One region of the Pantoea sp. X-Soil-TKNS-1279 genome, then DNA from elsewhere that is predicted to be linked to it. Evidence: predicted binding sites of a transcription regulator. Region 1 holds the regulator's gene; each other region holds the start of a gene.
What was found. Region 1 encodes Fur, which represses iron uptake genes when iron is present. Its sites were predicted from a motif close to ATAATAATGAGAACNACTATCAA; they were not measured.
Positions count from the first base shown of each region.

Region 1 (7,232 bases):
TCCGCGCGTAGCGACGAGATGAACTATGCGGCGATGGCGCAAGATATCGTTGACACTCTTGACGCCCACGGCCTCGATCGTGTTGGCGTAATCGGCCATTCGATGGGTGGCAAAATTGCCATGACGTTAAGCGCCATTGCGCCGGAACGCATTGAAAAGCTGGTGATGATTGATATCGCGCCGGTGGATTATCAGACACGCCGCCATGATGAGATTTTTGCTGCTATCCGTGCCGTGAGCGCCACGGGTGTGACGCGTCGCGGTGAAGCCGCCGAGGTGATGCGCACCCTGTTGACTGAAGAAGGGGTCATTCAGTTCATTCTGAAATCGTTCCAGGATGGCGAATGGCGCTTTAATGTGCCGGTGCTGTGGGATAATTACGCCACCATTTCCGGCTGGAATGAGGTTCCTGCATGGCCACATCCGGCGCTGTTCATTCGCGGGAGCGAATCGCCTTATCTGGACAATCAGCATCGTGATGCATTGCTGCGCCAGTTTCCACAGGCGCATGCGCATGTCATCAGTGGTGCCGGTCACTGGGTCCATGCTGAAAAACCTGAGGCGGTTTTGCGCGCAGTTCGCCGATTTTTTGTACTGTAAAAGCAAAAGCTTGCCGCAAAACGTTAAAGGTTGGCGTCGCAAGGAGTGCTGGAGTATGATGTCGCGCTAAAAATTTGCCGCGGATGATTTTTTCACCGTGGCTGGGCCGATAATGTATAAATTGCGCAGCGCCTTTCCGCCGTTCGCGCCCACTCAGTTTTACAAAAAATGGCAAAAGAACAAACTGACCGCACCACGCTCGATCTCTTCGCTGATGAGCGACGTCCCGGTCGCCCCAAAACCAGTCCGCTAACGCGTGACGAACAGTTGCGCATTAACAAGCGCAACCAGCTAAAACGCGACAAAGTGCGTGGTTTGCGTCGCGTGGAGCTAAAAATGAGCAGTGAAGCGGTTGACGCGCTTAATACTCTGGCAGAGCAGCAGAACATCAGCCGTAGCGAATTGATTGAACAAATGCTGCTGGCGCAACTCAAACTGTCGTAACACACGCAGACCGCACGCAGGAACACAAAGTCTCGGCTTTACAAGTTCCGCCACTTTGCCCGGTCTGCTATCATTCGCTTAACTGTGCATTCAACCCATATATCAGGATTTAAGAGGTTACTTAACTCATGGCAATCGTAGGCATTTTCTTCGGCAGCGATACCGGCAATACTGAAAACATTGCAAAAATGATCCAGAAACAACTGGGTAAAGATGTGGCCGAAGTGCATGACATTGCCAAGAGCACCAAAGAAGATCTCGAAGCATTCGATATCCTGCTGCTGGGCATTCCGACCTGGTACTACGGCGAAGCGCAATGCGACTGGGATGATTTCTTCCCGACTCTGGAAGAAATTGATTTCAATGGCAAATTAGTCGCGCTGTTTGGCTGCGGTGACCAGGAAGATTACGCTGAATACTTCTGTGATGCGATGGGCACCATCCGCGATATCATCGAGCCAAACGGCGCGGTGATTGTGGGACACTGGCCGACCGAAGGCTACCATTTCGAAGCCTCGAAAGGTCTGGCAGATGACAAACACTTCCTCGGTCTGGCGATCGATGAAGATCGGCAGCCTGAACTGACCAACGAACGTGTTGATAAATGGGTGAAACAGATTTTCGATGAGCTGCAACTGAAAGAGATCATTGAAGCCTGATCCCCTGCCCTCCTCAATGTGGGCGCTGGCTCACATTGAGTTAAAGGAATTTCCTATAAAAATAATAGCTACTGTTTTTTAACTTTTTCCCGCAAATCTGTAGAATACCCGTAACGGTCATCCGCTTATTCCTCTGGCATCAGAATGAGGCTGAGTGAAATGGAAACAAAGACCTGCACGATCCCCGCCGGCGTTAGTGACATTTCTCCTTACAGCCACTGGTGATTTTCAGGACATTGCCTTGGTTTTCATTTCACTGCTTGAGTTCTATAATGAGACGCAAATGAGAATGCGCGTGATCGACATTCAAGGCCCTGCGCCGCAAGTGACTAGCTAAGTAACAGGACAATATCCGCATGACTGACAACAACTCCGCATTGAAGAAGGCTGGCCTGAAAGTCACGCTCCCCAGACTGAAAATTCTGGAAGTGCTTCAGGAACCCGAATGCCATCACGTCAGCGCGGAAGATTTGTACAAACGCCTGATCGACATGGGCGAAGAGATTGGTCTGGCAACGGTTTATCGCGTTCTTAACCAGTTTGATGACGCGGGAATCGTGACCCGCCATAACTTCGAGGGTGGTAAATCCGTCTTTGAACTGACGCAACAGCATCACCATGACCACCTGATCTGCCTGGATTGTGGCAAAGTGATCGAATTCAGCGATGAATCCATTGAAACGCGTCAGCGCGAAATCGCCACACGTCACGGTATCAAGCTGACTAACCACAGTCTGTACTTGTACGGCCACTGTGCGTTGGGAGACTGCCGCGAAGACGAGACGCTCCACGACAAGCAGTAAAATGTGCTATGCAGTATAAAAAAACCGGTGCCAGGCACCGGTTTTTTTATGGCTGTATCACTGCACCAGCGTTTCCTGTAAATATCGCCAGCGCGGAATGGAGGTGCTGCAATCCAGCACCGCCAGTGAAATGCGGCTCTGGTTAGTGCCGTTCATCATTTGCAATTCACGATACTGAATCGTCACTTCCTTGCTTTGTTGCGAGATGATGGCATGTTCGCTGGTGGCGATACGCATCCCTTCACGCTGACCACGCAGTTGACGGAACAGCACTTCCGTCGCATTGAAATCCAGTTGCTTGCCCTGCGGTGTCACCATTTTGAAATCCGGGTGAAAGTGCGAAAGGAACAATTCAATGCTGTCGTCGGTGCTATCCGACTGATTAAAAATACGTTCGATAAGTTGATGTAATACCACTACGCTGTGTTTGGCTTCCTGAGCGAGACTTGTCATTTTTTTTCCTTTATAACCCGCGGAGCAACGTCTGAGAGCGCATAGCCTACCTGAAAAAAAGTTTTTAACACTCGTAAATGGATTAATTCTGTTAAAGTCAGATTAGTTGCAAATCCCGATAACAAGCACGTTTCGCAAGCCACAGAATAAAAGATGGCTAAACTCAAATTACAGCCAATAAAAAAGGGCGATTTCTCGCCCTTTTATCAGGATATGGGGAAAACGACAAAAAGGATTAATCGCCGATTTTCGCCCAGGTATCACGCAAACCGACAGTACGGTTGAATACCAGCTTAGAAGGCTGCGAATAAACGCTATCCGCGCAAAAATAACCTTCACGTTCAAATTGATACGGCGCAAGCGCTACTGCATCACGCAGACCCGGCTCAACAAAACCTTGTTTGATTTCCAGCGAGTTCGGGTTGATGGTGGTGAGGAAATCCTCTGCCGCACCTGGGTTCGGTACACTGAACAGACGGTCATACAGACGGAATTCCGCAGGCAGCGCATGGATCGCCGAAACCCAGTGGATCACGCCTTTCACTTTACGGCCATCAGCCGGATCTTTGCTCAGGGTATCGACGTCACAGGTACAATAGATGCAGGTGATATTGCCTTCATCATCTTTCGCTACGCGCTCGGCACGGATCACATAAGCATTACGCAGACGGACCTCTTTACCCAGCACCAGACGTTTGTACTGCTTGTTGGCTTCCTCACGGAAATCAGCGCGATCGATCCACACCTCACGACTGAACGGAACCTCACGCGTGCCCATTTCCGGTTTGTTCGGATGGTTCGGCATGGTGATGATCTCTTCATGACCCGCAGGCAGGTTCTCAATCACCACTTTCAGCGGATCCAGCACCGCCATAGCACGCGGCGCATTCTCGTTGAGATCGTCACGGATACATGACTCCAGCGAGGCCATCTCAACGATGTTGTCCTGTTTCGTCACACCAATACGCAGGCAGAATTCACGAATCGAGGCTGCGCTGTAACCACGACGGCGCAAACCGGACACGGTCAGCATACGCGGGTCATCCCAGCCTTCTACCACCTTTTCACTCACCAGCTGAGTCAGTTTACGCTTTGACATCACCGCGTATTCCAGATTCAGACGTGAGAATTCATACTGACGCGGGTGAACCGGAATGCTGATGTTGTCCAGCACCCAATCGTACAGGCGACGGTTATCCTGGAACTCCAGCGTACACAGCGAATGGGTAATGCCTTCCAGTGCGTCGGAGATGCAGTGGGTAAAATCGTACATCGGGTAGATGCACCATTTGTTACCAGTCTGGTGATGCTCAGCAAATTTAATGCGATACAGCACCGGATCGCGCATCACGATAAAGTTTGATGCCATATCGATTTTGGCACGCAGGCAAGCCTTGCCCTCTTCGAAGCCACCGGCGCGCATTTTTTCAAACAGCGCCAGGTTCTCTTCCGGCGTGCGATCGCGGAACGGGCTGTTTTTACCCGGGGCAGTCAGGGTGCCACGGTATTCGCGAATCTCTTCCGGCGAAAGCTCATCCACATAGGCCAGGCCTTTGTTGATCAGTTCGACCGCATAGTTGTACAGCTGGTCGAAATAGTTCGAGGAGTAACAAACGTCTCCGCTCCATTCAAAGCCCAGCCATTGCACGTCGCGCTTGATGGACTCGACGAATTCCATATCTTCTTTCACCGGGTTGGTGTCGTCGAAGCGCAGATTGCACTGTCCCTGGTAATCTTGTGCGATACCAAAATTCAGACAGATCGATTTCGCATGGCCAATATGCAGGTAACCATTGGGCTCAGGCGGGAAACGGGTATGCACGCTGTTGTGCTTACCGCTCGCCAAATCTTCGTCGATAATCTGACGAATAAAGTTCGTTGGGCGGGCTTCAGCCTCACTCATCTCAAAATCCTCAAATACAATACGGGTGATTTGTCCTGGAAAGTAACGGAGTATGATCCACAAAGCGCAGAAGGGAAACAACCGTTTGTTGGTCGTTTTAAAACAAAAAAGGCAGGAATCGCTTCCTGCCTTTGGGGTTTATCACAAGGGTTTAGCCTTTAACCTCGTACAAACGGGTTTCACCGGCGACCACTGACCCACTTGCCAGCAGATTGAGGCCAGCGAAATCATCGCTGTTGCTGACCACCACCGGGCTGATCATCGAACGGGCATTGGCGTTGAGGAAATCCAGATCCATTTCCAGCACTGGCTGGCCCGCCACCACCGTTGCACCCTCTTCCACCAGACGCGAGAAGCCTTTGCCTTCCAGCGCGACGGTATCCAGACCCATATGCACCACGATCTCAACACCGTTCTCGCTCTCCAGACAGAAAGCATGGTTGGTATTGAAGATTTTCACGATGGTACCGGCAATCGGTGCCACCACGGTTTTACCGGTAGGCTTAATTGCCAGACCATCACCCACCGCCTTGCTGGCGAAGGCTTCATCCGGCACCGCGTCCAGGGCAACCACTTCACCGCTCACCGGAGCCACCAGCGTGGCGATCACGCCTTTGTCGCTGTTCAGCACGGCCTGCGGCTGTGGTGCGGCGGCCTGCGGAGCAGAAGGTGCCGCAGTCGCAGCGGCGACCGGGCCTTTAGTCAGCACAGTTTTCATTGCGCTAGCGATGCTTTCCGCCTGGGTACCGACGATAATCTGCACGCTTTGTTTGTTGAGACGGATAATACCGGATGCACCCAAACGTTTCGCCACGCTGTCGTTCACCTGTGCGGCATCTTTCACGTTCAGACGCAGACGGGTGATACAGGCATCGATGTTGGTCAGGTTTTCTGAACCACCCAGGGCACCAATGTAACGACGCGCCAGCGATTCGGTCTGGCTTTCGCCACTGCCGCTGTGATCAACATTGACGTCATAGCCGTCAGTTTCATCATCAGCAGCCAGTTCACGGCCCGGCGTCATCAGGTTGAATTTCTGGATAGTGAACCGGAACACCACATAGTAGATAGCGAAGAACACCAGACCTTGTGGGATCAGCATCCACCAATGGACCGCCAACGGGTTACGCGTTGACAGCGCCATATCCACCAGGCCGGCGCTGAAACCAAAACCCGCAATCCAGTGCATGCTCGCCGCGATAAATACCGAAAGCCCGGTCAGCAGCGCATGGATGACATACAGCACCGGTGCCACGAACATAAAGGAGAATTCCAGTGGTTCGGTGATACCGGTAAAGAAGGCAGCAAAGGCAGCAGCCAACATGATACCGCCCACTTTGGCACGGTTTTCCGGACGCGCGCAGTGGTAAATCGCCAGCGCCGCACCCGGCAGACCGAACATCATGATCGGGAAGAAGCCCGCCTGATAGCGACCGGTGATCCCCGGAATACCGCTGCCATTAGCGATGGACTGTGCACCACCGAGGAATTTCGGAATATCGTTGATGCCAGCCACGTCAAACCAGAACACGGAGTTCAATGCGTGATGCAGACCCACCGGAATCAGCAGACGGTTGAAGAAGGCATAGATACCTGCGCCAACAGAACCCAGTTTCTGAATGCTCTCGCCAAAGCTGACCAGACCATTAAACACCACCGGCCAGATATACATCAGAATGAACGCGACGAGGATCATCAGGAAGGAGACCAGGATGGGAACCAGACGGCGGCCACTGAAGAATGACAGCGCTTTTGGCAGCTCAACGTGGCTGAAGCGGTTATAGACTTCCGCCGAAATAATCCCCACCAGGATACCGACAAACTGGTTCTCGATTTTGCCGAACGCGGCAGGCACTTGATCCAACGGGATTTTCTGAATCATCGACACGGCGGCCGGTGAACACAGGGTAGTGACCACGAGGAAACCAACGAAGCCAGTCAGCGCCGCAGCACCGTCTTTATCTTTTGACATGCCATAGGCAACACCGATGGCAAACAGCACCGACATATGCTCGATGATCGCGGCACCGGATTTGATCAGCAACGCAGCCAGAGCGTTACCCGCCCCCCAGCTGTCAGGATCGATCCAGTACCCCACCCCCATTAAAATTGCCGCTGCCGGCAGGGTCGCCACCGGCACCATAAGCGCTCGGCCGACCTTTTGCAGATATCCTAAAATACTCACCTTATTCTCCCCCTTTGAGACTGGCGTATTGCCGTAGCGCGGGTTGATTTTATTATCCCGGCACCCGGTAGCTTAGATGACACTTTTCACCACGAGGCGAAGTGTAGAGATAAATTAATTCGCCTCGCAAATTAAAACCACAACAACTGTGACTTTTATCACCAAAAATGACGTTTACACCCCCT
Region 1 is NZ_AP035948.1:1,271,786-1,279,017, reverse strand. Features, by position in the region: gene ybfF (esterase) at 1-600, shown strand, start outside; gene ybfE (LexA regulated protein) at 769-1,044, shown strand; gene fldA (flavodoxin FldA) at 1,173-1,703, shown strand; gene fur (ferric iron uptake transcriptional regulator) at 2,060-2,506, shown strand; gene AC6I8N_RS05905 (hypothetical protein) at 2,564-2,959, opposite strand; gene glnS (glutamine--tRNA ligase) at 3,195-4,862, opposite strand; gene nagE (N-acetylglucosamine-specific PTS transporter subunit IIBC) at 5,014-7,041, opposite strand.

Region 2 (7,232 bases), 2.0 Mb from region 1:
TCGGCATTAGTGGCGCATCCGGTTTTCAGTACGGCATGAAGGCGCTGCAACTGCTGCGCGATCAGGATATTGAGGTGCATCTGGTGGTGACCAAAGGTGCAGAGGTGACGCGTTCCATGGAAACCACCTGGCAGCGGCAGGAGATTACCGATTTGGCGGATGAGGTGCACAGCATCAGCAATCTCGGCGCCTCGATCTCCAGCGGCTCGTTTAAGACCCTCGGCATGCTGATTGCGCCCTGCTCAATGAATTCGCTGGCGTCCATCGCACATGGGCTGACCGGCAATCTGCTGACCCGTGCAGCAGATGTGATCCTGAAAGAGCGGCGTCGGCTGGTGCTGATGGTACGTGAGACGCCGCTCAATCTGGTGCACATTCGCAATATGGCGGCAGTGACGGAAATGGGCGGGATCGTTTATCCGCCAGTTCCGGCCTTTTACCAGAAGCCACAATCCGTGGATGAAATGGTGCATCACAGTGTATCGCGTGCCCTCGACCTGTTTGATCTCGACGTCGGCAACCTGAAGCGCTGGGGTGAAAAACATAATGAAGCCTAAGGAGTAAATTATGGTAGTGGGACCCTTTGTCAACGGCAGCGCCGTGCTGATTGGTGGGATGGCAGGCGCTTTTCTCGGCACCAAAGTGCCGGAACGCTTACGCGTAGCACTGCCGATGACCTTCGGCCTGTCGTCGATGGGCCTCGGGATTGTATTGATTGGTAAGATTCACAGCTTACCGGCGGTGATTCTGGCGCTGATTATCGGTGCCGCTCTCGGTGAACTGGTGTTTCTGGAGGAGAAAATTGGCCGCCTCGGTAATCTGGCAAAAGGGCTGGTTGGGCGTTTCCAGGGTGAACAAACCGAAACCGGTCTGACGGGCGCGGCCTTTACCGAGAAGTACGTGGCGATTATGGTGTTGTTCTGCGCCAGCGGTACCGGCATTATCGGGGCGATGACCGAAGGGATGACACACGATCCCAATATCCTGTTTGTTAAATCCATTATGGATATCTTCACCGCCGCGATTTTTGCTACCTTGCTGGGTTATGCGGTAGCGGTGATTGCCGTACCACAGCTCATCATTCAGCTGGTACTGGCGTCAGCCGCAGTACTGATTATGCCGCACACCACCGCAACCATGATGAGTGACTTTACCGCGGCGGGTGGATTTATCATGTTGGCGGCGGGTTTCCGTATCGCCGGAATTAAATCATTCCCGGTGGCGAATATGTTACCCGCGTTGGTGCTGGTGATGCCGATCAGCCATCTGTGGACGATGTTTATTCATTAAGCAGTACGACAGCCGCGGTTGGATCGGGGTTAGCCATGTCGTATCAGGCGCGAGGAGGCGCGGAGCATCATGGATCTCAAACGATTGCATTACTTTTGCACAATAGCGGAACAGGGCTCCATCAGTAAAGCCGCAAAGCTATTGAACATCGCACAACCGCCGCTGGGTAAACGTCTCCAGGAACTGGAAGAGGAAATTGGTTCGCCGCTGTTTACCCGCACCCCACGCCGTATGGTGCTGACCGAGGCCGGAACTTTTCTTTATCGTCAGGCATGCGACATCCTGAGCCGGGTCAATCAACTGAAGCGTCAGACCATCACCATTGCCACGCGTAAGCAGCGTCGGGTGAATATCGGTATCTCCTACCTGTATCTGCGCTATTTCAATACCATCCTGATGGATTACTACCGCAACCGCCCCGACTGGGATATTAACGTTATCGTGTCTGACTCCAGCCATCTGGAAGCGATGCTGCTGGATAACACCGTTGATATTGCGTTGATGCAAACCCCTGGCGATCGTCAGGCGTGGTTTGTGCGCGAGCTGGAACCGATTGATACCATTGCGGTGATCTCTTCACATTACGCGCCAATGCTGGCGGGAAAAGCGTTGCAGTTTGCCGATCTCAGCGGCATTCCACTGATTCTGCTACACCGCATTGGTGGGGAAGGAACCTATGAAGTGCTGCGCAGTAAGCTGTTCAGTAGCCTTGAACAGGTGAACATCAGTATCAAGGTATCCGAACCCCGTCTGGTGCTGGAAATGATGGAGCAGGGGTTTGATGGTGCAGCCTTTTTACCGCGATCGGAGTTTATCCCCAGTGCGCAGGGCAGATATATGGTGTGTCCACTGGCGGAACCCTTCGCGATTTACCATCCGGCGATTGTTGCGTTGAGCACCGCGCAGGATCGCCTGCTGTGGCCGTTGGAACATGAAGTGGCGTAGCGGCGCTGGCAAAGGTGCGCGATTTATCGCGCATTTTGATGGAAAGAATCAATTCCCCGCCGGTTTCTTCTTATCCACATGGCCCAGCTCCCGATCCGGGAAGCAATAATCCCGCACCCGCTGCTTTAACGCCGCCGCATCGGGGAAGCCGCCTTCCTGCTTGCGTTCCCAAATCACGTTGCCATCGATGGTGATTTCAAACACGCCTCCGGTGCCGGGTTGTAACGTCACCGAAGCTAAATCATCAGCAAAAGTATGCAGCAACTCCTGCGCCATCCACGCTGAACGCAGCAACCAGTTGCATTGCGTACAGTAATGAATATTCACCGCGGGTTTCTGTGCCATGTCATCGCTCATCTTAATTAATTGATTAGTAATAAGTTAACTATGGTTAACAAATTGTGCTGTCTAAGATACATCTTAGTGTAAATGCTATTGATAATGATTACCACTTACATTACATTCCTGACGAAATCATTTATAACATAAAAAAAGTCTGTAACTTTTTACGGTTTTATATACAAAACCTGTGGTTTTCTGGCAGCAAGCAAGTGAGCGAATACTAACAATTAACCAGGTATTTCGCGTCTATGTCCTCATTATTTTCGGGGTTAACTCACCAGCGTCTTTTCAAAACGGCGATCTTAGCGTCAGCGATTCACGCGGCTTGTGGCTATGCAGCGACCAGTGATAATCAAGAACTGACCATTTCAGGCAAGAAAACCACCACCAATGAACCGGTGATGACCGTCACTGCACCGAAACAACCGTTGGTTGCTGGCAGCCGTAACACCATCTCAGCTGAAGAAATGCAAAAGCAGGGTGGTAATGATTTCGGTTCAATTATGCGTTATCAGCCGCTGGTTAGCGCGCCGGGCGCTGCAGGCGGTAGTAACACCGGCAAAAGTGGCTACACTGGCGACCGTGGTGGTTATACCGGTTATAACATCCGTGGCCTGGAAGATAACCGTGTCTCTATCGACGTAGACGGTATCGAACAGCCTTTTGCAACGGGGCGTAGCTCCGTAGGCCGCACCGGTTCAGGCACCTTCGGGATTGGCCGCGACTATATCGATCCTTACATGTATGGCTCAGTCGGTATTGTTTCCGGTGCGACCGATGTTTCCTACAAGAATAACGCCCTCGGTGGTTCGGTGTCCTTCCGTCCCAAATCACCGGATGATTACCTGTCGCCAACTAAGCAGACCTACTTCGGTTATCAGAGCGACTACGATTCTTCCAACCGTAGCTGGCACAATGGCATCACCGCCGCAGCAGGTGATGAAACCCTGCGTGGTATCGTGGTGATTAGCCGTCGTGACGGTCAGGAAACCCGTAACAATAGCGGCACTATCGATGCCTACCCGGCCAACTGGCACTCGGATGCCATCGCTGCCACCGGAATCTGGCAGCCGAACAGCGAGCATCAGTTCAGCGCCACGCTGGACTACTACCACAAAACCAATCACACCAACTTCGATTACTGGGGCACAGGCACCACGACCATTTATGGCCGTGCCGATCAGAGCAGCCAGACTCGTCGCTGGAGTGGCATGTTGAAAGATCTCTGGACGCCGGACAATAACCTGCTGGTAGATTCGCTTGAAAGCAGCATCTATTACCAGGAAACGCAGGCACACGATGATACTGCCGTGCCAGTCGCCGGTTCCGTTGCAGCGCACAATATCTATTCAGACTACAACACCAAAACCTATGGTTTTGAAACCAAAGGTGAAAAGAGCTGGCTGTTTAACAACTTCAGCTATGGTCTGAACGCCAGCATCGCGAAAACTGAGCGTCCATACTGGATGGACCCGGCGCAGACGTCTTACAACAATATCACTCCGCCAGAAGCCAACAGCCGTAGCTGGACTTTCGGGGCTTTTGTTGAAGACACCATGAGCTGGGATTTGAACGGCCATACCTTCTCCGTGATTCCTGGCGTGCGTTACGCTTATCAGAATACCAAGCCGCAGAACCTCTCCAGCATTTCGGGCGGGGATGCCGATGTATCAACGGGTGCAGTGTCAACGCTGTATGGCAAGAGCTTTAGTGATGGTCAGCTGCTGCCGTCAATCGCCTTCCAGTACAACCTGACGCCGAAAATGATGGCTTACCTGCAATACAAGCGCGGCGCACAGTTCCCGAACCCAAGCCAGTTGTATGGTTCATGGAACCTGACATCCAATTATGGTGGTTCAAATCAGTATGCGCTGTTGGGTAACACCGACCTGAAAACCGAAACCAGCAATAACTTTGAGTTCGGTCTGAAAGGCGAAGCGGTTGAAGGGATCACCTTCTCCGCGGCGACCTTCTACAACAGCTACAAAAACTTTATCGACTACACCCGTTACAGCCGTAGTTCGAATCCGGAAGTCTTTACTGACATCCCGAGCAACATTGGCATTGCTTACCGTGCGGAAAACCGTGACAAAGCCTATATCTACGGTGCGGAATTCGGTAGCAAGTTCAACATCGGCACATGGGTGCCAGAAGTCGATGGCCTGAGCGCACGTCTGGCATTTGGTTATGCGCAGGGCGCGTCTAAGTCCAGCTACCTGGGTGATAAATACGTGCCGTTGGAGAGTGTGCCGCCGATGCGTCTGATTACCGGTGTGGCCTATGACGATCCGGATCAGCGCTACGGTGCAGCCGTTACCGCTACCTTTAATCATGGTAAGCGTGCAACGTATACCCAGCGTCAGACCTATACCAATGCTGGCAGCGCGATTGGCACCACCAGCAATACCTACTACCAGAATATCCCCGGTTATGCGTTGGTTGACCTGACGGCTTACTACCGCGTCACCAAAAACGTCAAGATCAGTGGCGGTATCTACAACCTGACGGATCGCAAATACTGGGACTACCTCAGCAGCCGCGATCTGGAATCCACCACCAGCAAAACCGATCAGAACTACTATGATTCACAGCTTGCTGTGATGCCCGGACGCACCTTCCAGTTGGGTGTGAACGTCGATTTCTAATAAATCACTTCGCCCTGCGGCAACGCAGGGCATTTTCATGGAGCATGCGCAATGAACGAACGTTACGAACACTATCTGGCCCTGAAAGGCGAACATCCAAAAAAATACGCCCGCGATCTGGCGGCGCTGATGGGCATTGGCGAAGCGCAACTCTGTGAGGCGCGCGTCGGCCACGATGCAAAAGCGCTGAAAACCGATTTCCCGGCACTGCTGGCCGCCCTCGAAGCGGTGGGTGAAACCAAAAGCATCACCCGCAATGAATATGCGGTGCACGAGCAGGTTGGCAAATATGAAAACCTGCACCTCGGCGAACATGCCGGACTGATCCTCAACCCGCGCGCACTGGACCAGCGTCTGTTTCCTCAGCAGTGGCATAGCGCCTTCTTCCTGCAAGAGATGACTGCGCGCGGTGAACGTCAAAGTATTCAGATTTTTGACAGGCACGGTGACGCGGTGCTGAAAATCTACACCACCGACAACACCGACATCGCTGCCTGGGATGCGCTGATAGCGCAGTTCACCACCGCAGACCACGCCGCACTGGAGTTGACACCAGCGAGTCACCCGCAGCACAGCACGACCGTGGATGCCAGCACCATCGAAGCCGAATGGCGTGCCATGACCGATGTGCACCAATTCTTCGGCCTGCTGAAACGCCATAACATTTCACGTCAGCAGGCATTCCGCGCGGTTGCAGACGATCTGGCATGGCAGGTCAGCAATGATTCGCTGGCCCAGTTGTTGAACCAGGCGCAGCAGGACGGCAACGAAATCATGATCTTTGTCGGCAACCGTGGCTGCACCCAGATCTTCACCGGCGCGGTAGAAAAACTGATGCCGATGGATAACTGGATCAACATCTTCAACCCGGCGTTCACGCTCCATCTGCTGGCGGACCACATCAGCGAAAGTTGGGTGACGCGTAAGCAGAGCGGCGATGGTTTCGTCACCAGCCTTGAACTGTTCGCCGCTGACGGCGCTCAGATCGCGCAACTTTACGGCCAGCGCAGCGAAGGTACGCCGGAGCAGGCGCGCTGGCGTGAACAGCTGGCATTGCTTACCACCCCAGGAGCTGCCGTATGAAACGTCTGACCCTGTTGTTGCTGACTGCGCTGGCACTGCCGACGCTGGCAGCGGAACGCGTGGTTTCCATTGGCGGAGATGTCACGCAAATCATCTATGCGCTGGATGCTCAGCAGGACCTGGTGGCGCGCGACAGTACCAGCCAGCAGCCTGCCCAGGCGAATAAACTGCCGAACATCGGTTATATGCGTCAGTTGAATGCGGAAGGCATTCTGGCGCTGAAACCGACGCTGGTGCTGAGTAGTGAACTGGCAAAACCATCGCTGGTGCTGCAACAGGTGGCGCAGGCGGGGGTAAAGGTGGTGGAAGTTACCGGCAAAAACAGCATTGAGGCGATCCCGGAAAAAATCGCCACCATCGGCAAAGCGCTGCATCGTGAAGAAGCGGCCAATGCCCTGACCGAGCAAGTGCAGAAACAACTGGCGCAACTGCCGAGCCAGCCACTGCCGGTGAAGGTCCTGTTTATCATGGCGCACAGCGGCATGAACACCCTGGCGGCGGGATCGCAAACCGGGGCAGATGGCGCGATTCGCAGTGCCGGTCTGGTGAATGCAATGGCGGCAGTGCCGCATTATCAGCCGCTGTCGCAGGAGGGTGTGGTGGCTGCGGCACCGGATCTGGTGGTGGTGGGCCAGGATGGCCTGCGCACCCTCGGTGGTGAGGAGAAAGTCTGGTCGCTGCCGGGACTGGCGCTGACGCCAGCCGGACAGCATCACGCGTTGCTGGTGGTGGATGAAATGGCATTGCTGAGCTTTGGTCTGGACACGCCAGATGCCATCGTCAAGCTGCGTCGTGCAGCTGAAGCGGCCAAACATGACTAGCGTTGCACTGCTGCGCTGGCTGAGCCTGATGGCCGTCAGCATGGTGATATGTATGTTGATGGCCGCCAATTTTGGCGCGATGCCGCTCTCGATCCGTACCCTGTGG
Region 2 is NZ_AP035948.1:3,579,170-3,586,401, reverse strand. Features, by position in the region: gene AC6I8N_RS16670 (UbiX family flavin prenyltransferase) at 1-557, shown strand, start outside; gene AC6I8N_RS16665 (DUF554 domain-containing protein) at 568-1,290, shown strand; gene AC6I8N_RS16660 (LysR family transcriptional regulator) at 1,360-2,235, shown strand; gene AC6I8N_RS16655 (Rdx family protein) at 2,284-2,580, opposite strand; gene AC6I8N_RS16650 (TonB-dependent receptor domain-containing protein) at 2,826-5,222, shown strand; gene AC6I8N_RS16645 (hemin-degrading factor) at 5,274-6,305, shown strand; gene AC6I8N_RS16640 (heme/hemin ABC transporter substrate-binding protein) at 6,302-7,126, shown strand; gene AC6I8N_RS16635 (FecCD family ABC transporter permease) at 7,119-7,232, shown strand, end outside.
Region 2: a site for Fur is predicted at 2,671-2,693, ahead of AC6I8N_RS16650 (TonB-dependent receptor domain-containing protein). Genes of this name have one in related genera too.

Region 3 (7,232 bases), 680 kb from region 1:
GCAGCATATTAAAGCCTTTGCCGATCGTCAGGCCGCGCTGAAAAAAGCCATCACATTACCGCCGCAGCCGGTTTCCGCCCTGGTGTGGAATGGCGATGGACGCGCGGTGAATTTGTGGACTGCTGAATCGGCGCAGGGCAAATTGTTGCAGCAACTGGGCTTCACCCTGGCGATGCCTCCGGCCAATATTCAACAAAGCCACAGCATGGGACAGCGCAAGGACATCATTCAGCTCGCGGGTGAAAACGTTGCCAGCGGCCTGACGGGACACAGCTTCCTGTTATTTGCTGGCGACGACAAAACCCGTCAGTCGGTGCTGGCTAATCCGTTCCTCGCACAAAACGCCGCCGTGACGCAGCAACAGGTTTATGCAATGGGCGTTGACAGCTTCCGCCTTGATTACTTCAGCGCCAGCAACCTGCTGGCTCGCCTGGAAAAACTGTTTGTGAAGTCATGATGCTTCTTCCGCCAGCGTTACGGCTGGCGGTTGATAGCGACGTAACGATCCCATCACCAGCCACATCAGCACGCCCAGCAGGGTGGCAGCAAAGCCAAACACCGCGGCCGCCTGCTGAGGTAACAGCCAGGCACCGATCCCGCCAATCAGCGCCGCGCCCAGCGCATCCCCGGTGACGTTTTGTGCCGTCCATAAGCTGTTAATACGTCCCAGCAGCGCATCAGGGGTTAATGCCTGAATCAGGGTATACTGCACCAGGCTGGTAATGGAACTGAAGTAACCAAACGCCACCAGGCAGAGCAACGCGAGGGGGAAGTCTGGCATCAGGCCAAACAGCCCGAGCGCCAGAAATGAGGCGATAGCGCTACTGAGAATCAATAAACCGGGACGTGAGGCCTGTGCTAACCGACCACTGGTGACAGCGCCGATTGCGGCACCCAAAGGCACGGCAGCGAACATCAATCCCAGTCGGTCGGCACTCACCTCCCAATGCGGAGCCAGCGCCGGATAGAGCACGCGAATCGCGCTCGCCAGCGTCACCAGTGCGCCCATCAACGCCGCCATCCCCACCAAAGGCGTGGTAAAAAGAAATTGCACACCGGTTGCCAGCGATTTCAGGGGGTGCTCGCGCGGCTGTGGTGGCGGAGGTAGCATCGGCAGTTTTAGTAAGGTCAGCACGGTCAGTAAGGTCCCCAGCGCCGCGAGGACGAAGTTCCATACCACGCCGCCACTGGCAATCACCATGCCGGCTATCGCCGGTGACAGGATGGAGCCGAAACGTACCGAAAGCATGGTAATTGCGCCCGCCTGCATCAAATTCTCGCGTCCGACCAGCGCCGGAGTCGCGGCCAACAGCGCGGTGACGCCAATCGCACCGAAAAAGCCATCCCACAGCCCCAGCAGATACACCGCAGTCAGTGAGGGTTCCGGCAACGCCGCGTTGATCGCCAGTCCGACAAAGCCCAGACCACAGGTCGAGCGGGCGAATAAAATCAGTTTCTTACGTTCATAACGATCGGCCAGTACCCCGCCGGTTAGCAAACCAATAAACATGCCGCAGGCGGCTACCGTAACGCCGAGTCCAACCAGCAGGGGGGATTTTGTCATCTGCTGAATTTGTACCGGCACCGCCACCGCCAACATGCCGAGTGCGACAATCGAGATAAAGCGGGCGATAAATACCGCGCGAAACGCCGGATGGGATTTAAGCAGGGAGAGATCGATAAAGTGGGAGGGTTTGTTCATTTCTTCGCCTTTTTGCACCAATTTTCCTCATCTTCCGCGAGGCGAGTCATGATAACATAGACAAATACGAGTAATAACGATAACAAATATCATTATCACATTTACCCTACGCACGCGATTACGTTGATTATTAAAGGTTCATAACGCTATGCACCAGACTCGCGCACTTGCAGGATCAGGGATGCTGCTGGTGCTCCTTATTGCCCTGAGTTTAATGCTGGGGGCAAAATCCATCTCTCTTTCCGATGTTTATCATGCCGTTACCACCACCTGTGGTAGTGCGGATTGCGTTATCGTTCGCGAGGCGCGTCTGCCGCGTACCCTGGCCGGATTGCTGGCGGGCGTGGCTCTGGGGCTGGCCGGCGCGTTAATGCAAAGCCTGACGCGTAATCCACTCGCAGACCCCGGTATTCTTGGTGTCAACGCCGGAGCCAGTTTCGCCGTGGTGTTGGGGGTGGCATGCTTTGGTGCCAATGCGCCGTCCGAATGGCTTGGTTTTGCTTTTGGCGGTGCGCTACTGGCTTCATTGCTGGTGTCGATGACCGGTGCGATAGGTGGCGGGCGCGTCAATCCGGTGCGTTTAACCCTGGCCGGTGTCGCGTTAAGCGCGGTACTGGAAGGGCTGACCTCAGGCATCTCGCTGCTCAATCCTGACATCTATGATCACCTGCGTTTCTGGCACAGTGGTTCGCTGGATATTCGCGACTTCAGCATCCTGCGTACCCTGTGGCCAGCCGTTGCCGTCGGAAGCGTGGTAGCTTTCTGTTTGTCGCAAGCGTTAAACAGCCTGAGTATGGGCGGCGATATGGCGACCGCGCTGGGTACGCGCGTGGCCCGTACCCAGGTACTGGGGCTGCTGGCGATTGCGCTGCTGTGCGGTGCAGCCACCGCAGCGGTTGGACCGATTGCGTTTGTTGGGTTGATGACGCCGCATCTGGCGCGCTGGCTGGTGGGGAATGACCATCGCTGGCTACTGCCTGCTACCGCGTTGGTGACCCCGATCCTGCTGTTAACGGCGGATATTATTGGTCGCCTGCTGGTGCCTGGTGAGCTGCGCGTTTCTATCGTCACCGCCATGCTGGGAGCACCGATGTTGATTGTACTGGTGCGGCGCAAACTCGCGCGAGGTGTTGTATGACCCGGCGCGTCATGTTTCATACCTTCTGGTTGCTGCTCGGTTGCGGGTTGCTCGCGTTTCTGGCGATGACACGGGGTGCTTTGCCGGTCAGCGGTGAACAAATCTGGCAGGTGATGCTGGGGCAGGGTGCCAGCAATATCAAACTGATCGTGCTGGAGTGGCGTCTGCCACGCGTGTTGATGGCGTTGCTGATTGGCGCAGCGTTGGGCGTGAGCGGCGCGATTTTCCAGTCACTGTTGCGTAATCCATTAGGCAGCCCGGATATTCTTGGCTTTAACACCGGAGCCTACAGCGGTGTGCTGGTGGCGCTGGTGTTGTTCAACCAAAACGCCTCGGCGATGACGGCCGCTGCGATGATTGGCGGCATTGCCACTGCCGCGCTGGTTTACCTGTTTGCCTGGCGTAACGGCGTGGAGACTTTCCGTTTGATTATCGTCGGCATCAGCGTGCGTGCGTTGTTGATGGGGCTTAACAGCTGGTTGATTATCAGCGCTTCGCTGGATGCTGCCCTCAGCGCTGGTCTGTGGAGCGCCGGTTCGCTGAACGGTATTACCTGGACAAAAACGCCGCCGGTGATCGTGGTGTTACTGCTGGCGCTGCTGTTGGTGGCGCTGCTGGCCCGCCGGATGCGTTTGCTGGAGATGGGGGATGACACCGCCTGCGCCCTTGGCGTGCCGGTGGAGCGTAGCCGCCTGTGGTTGATGCTGCTTGGTGTGGTGCTGATCGCTGCTTCAACGGCTTTGGTCGGCCCGATCTCCTTTGTAGCGCTACTGGCACCGCAGATTGCGCGCCGTCTCGGCGGCGGCATGCCGCTGGCCGGATTATGTGGTGCGCTGTTGCTGATTGCTGCCGATTTCGCGGCCCAGCATCTGTTCTTACCTTATCAATTGCCGGTGGGGGTGATTACCGTCAGCATCGGCGGCCTTTATCTGATTGCTTTACTGGTGCGGGAGGCACGACGCCAATGACCGAAATCTCCAGTCGTCTCTATGGCGAAGGGTTGACGCTGGGTTACGACAAAAAAGTGGTGGCAGAAAATTTGTCGGTGGCGATCCCGGAAGGGGAGCTGACGGTGATTATTGGCCCGAATGCCTGTGGCAAATCAACCCTGTTACGCACCCTGAGTCGTCTGAATACGCCGTTAAAAGGTCAGGTGTTTTTGGACGGAGAAGCCATTGCGCGCTATCCCACCAAAGAGGTGGCACGCCGCCTGGGCCTGCTGCCGCAAAGTTCTAACGCCCCGGCAGGCATCAGCGTCACTGAGCTGGTGGCGCGTGGACGTTATCCACATCAGGCGCTGTTCGGGCGCTGGCGTGCTGAAGATGAAGCTGCGGTGCAGCAGGCGATGCTGGCGACCGGGGTGTCTGATCTCGCTGATCAGCAGGTGGATACCTTGTCTGGCGGTCAGCGTCAGCGTGTGTGGATTGCGATGGTGCTGGCGCAGCAAACGCCGTTGTTGTTACTGGACGAGCCGACCACCTGGCTGGATATCACCCATCAGATTGAATTGCTGGAATTGATGCAGGATCTCAATCAACAGCATGGCCGTTCGTTGGTGGTGGTGCTGCATGATCTGAATCACGCCTGCCGCTATGCCACGCACCTGATTGCTATGCGTCATGGACGGATTATCGCGGAAGGGAAACCGGCAGAGATTGTCACGCCCGCGTTGATTGAGCAGGTATACGGCTTGCGCTGCGTGATTGTAGAAGACCCGGTGGCGCATACGCCAATGATTGTGCCGCTGGGACGGCCGTAGCGGTGTGATTTATCGCGCGGTTCCGTGCGCGGTGCTGGAAAGAATCGGCGCGATAAATCGCGCCCTACATTCTGGATCAGAGTTTGCTCAGTAGCCGTTGTAATAACGGTCCGATTTGCTCAAACATCTTCGGTGAAATGATATCGACGTGGGCGCAATCCATCGGCCACACCTCCAGCTCGCCAACATAAGGTGCCCAGGCGCGGTGTGCATCCTGTCCCGGCTGTTGCGTCTGTTCTGCGAGGAACAAGGTTGCGCGGCCACTGAAGCTGGCGCTGCGTGCCGTTGCCAACAGACGTACTGAACTGGCGTAGTTGGCTTCGATAGTGTCAAACATCGCCTGCATCTCTTCACCCGCCTGATGCCGTTGCGCCGCAATAAACTGCTCGCGCTCGCGGTTCACTTCGTCCAGCACTGCCGGGTCCAGCACGTTTTCGCCGCGTTTTTCATCCCAGTTCTGCGTCTCTGGCGGCCAGGTATCAAGCAGGCCGAGGAACGCCACCTCTTCACCGGCAGCCGCCAGCCGTGCCGCAATCCCCTGAGCCAGCGTGCCGCCAAGTGAATAGCCGAGGAAATAATAAGGGCCGTGCGGCTGTACCTCGCGCAGGGTGCGCAGATGGGCGTCGCACACCTCGTCCAGATGCGTGCTTTGATTCAACGGGCTGGCGGTGTCCGGCGACTGAATGCCGATCAACGACCAGCGCGCATCAAGGTAGCGTTGCAGAATGCTGAATTGCCACGCAAAGCCAGAGGCCGGATGGAAACAGAACAAATTTGGCCCACTGCCCTGGCGCAGCGGCAGCACGGCCTCAAAACCAGCCTGCTGGTGGGATTGCGCATCACTTAACAATGCAGCCAGCTTCTCGACGGTGGAGGCAACCATGATCTGTCCGACGGTCACTGGCTGCCGGAGTTCACGGCGCAACTGGGCAGCAAGGCGCATCGCCAGCAGTGAATGACCACCCAGGGCAAAGAAATCATCCTGGGCGCTGATGCTGTCGCGTGACAGCAACTGACAAAACGCCGCAGCCAGTTGGCTTTCCAGGCCGGGATGCGGTTCACGCCCGGCATTGGCGCTGCTCGCCTGCGGCAGCGGCAGGGCTTTGCGATCCAGTTTGCCGTTGCTGCTGAGCGGGAAAGCCTCCAGTTGGACAATCGCCACTGGCACCATATGGGCGGGCAGTTGCTGGGCCAGTGCGTTACGCAGGGCCTCACCGTCTACAGCATGATCGGCAATGACATAACCCACCAGTTGGCGGGCATCGCCTTGTGCCGTGGCCCCCCCCAGCACCACGGCGTGCGTCACCGCTTGCTCAATGCCAGGCTGAGCGCACAACACATGATCGATTTCGTTGAGTTCGATGCGCTGACCACGAATTTTTAACTGGTCGTCACTGCGGCCAAGATATTCCACCGCGCCGTTGTCGAGCCAACGCGCCACGTCGCCAGTGCGATACATACGTTCACCCTTGCCGGCCGGATCGGCGACGAAGCGGCTGGCGGTGAGATCGGGACGCCCCAGATAACCGTGTGCCAGTTGAATGCCGGTCAGATAGAGATCGCCCGCCACACCCGGCGGCACCGGTTGCAGGCGCGCATCAAGGATACGCAGGCCGGTGTTCCAGACTGGATAGCCAATCGGCACGCTCGCACCTTCAACCGCCGCCAGTGACTCGCCGAACGCTGGATACCAGCTCACATCCACCGCCGCTTCAGTCGGACCGTATAAATTGTGCAGCGGCACCTGAGTCAACTGCTCCCACTCGCGGGATAAATCGGTTGGCAGTGCTTCGCCGCTACAGAACACGCGGCGCAGGCTGGCACAACTGTTAATCGCGGCATCGTCCTGCAATGCGGCGACAAACGCCGCCAGCATCGAAGGCACAAAGTGGGTGGTGGTGACCTGATGTTGCGCGAACAACTGTTGCAGGGCTTCCGGGTCGCGATGGGCTTCCGGTGGGGCCATCACCAGTTGGGCACCGACCAGCAACGGCCAGAAGAATTCCCACACCGAAACGTCAAAGCTGCTCGGGGTTTTCTGCAACACCACATCGTTAGCCTGCAACGGATAGTGATTTTGCATCCATAGCAGACGGTTAACGATCGCCTCATGACCGACCAGCACCCCTTTGGGACGCCCGGTAGAACCCGAGGTATAGATGATGTAGGCACCGTCCTGCGGTTGCGGCGCGCTGAGCGGGGCTGGCGCATCCGTGTGATTAAACAGCGCATCGAAATGTAGCTGGCTGACGTCGGAGATGGCGGCAAAACGTGGTGCGAGTGACGCTGAGGTGATTAACGTTTGTGGTGTGGCATCTTCCAGCATCAGTTGCAGGCGATCATCAGGGTAGCCGGTATCAAGCGGCAGATAAGCCGCACCGAGCGTAACGATCGCCTGGAGTGCCAGCGACAACTGCACCGAACGCGGCAGCGCGACGGCAACAATATCGCCCCGTGCGACACCGGCGGCGCTTAGCTGTTGTGCCAGCGCAAATACCTGCTGCTGCATCTGACAGTAGCTGAGTTGATGCTGTGCATCGGCCAGCGCTGGCGCATCCGGGGTGCGGGTTACCTGCTGAGCCAACAGCGATGCCAGAGTCTCGGCAGGCACCGGGTGAGGGGTATGGTTAATA
Region 3 is NZ_AP035948.1:595,035-602,266, forward strand. Features, by position in the region: gene fepB (Fe2+-enterobactin ABC transporter substrate-binding protein) at 1-457, shown strand, start outside; gene entS (enterobactin transporter EntS) at 452-1,702, opposite strand; gene fepD (Fe(3+)-siderophore ABC transporter permease) at 1,884-2,840, shown strand; gene fepG (iron-enterobactin ABC transporter permease) at 2,837-3,808, shown strand; gene AC6I8N_RS02700 (ATP-binding cassette domain-containing protein) at 3,805-4,599, shown strand; gene AC6I8N_RS02705 (enterobactin synthase subunit F) at 4,676-7,232, opposite strand, start outside.
Region 3: a site for Fur is predicted at 1,773-1,795, ahead of entS (enterobactin transporter EntS). Genes of this name have one in related genera too.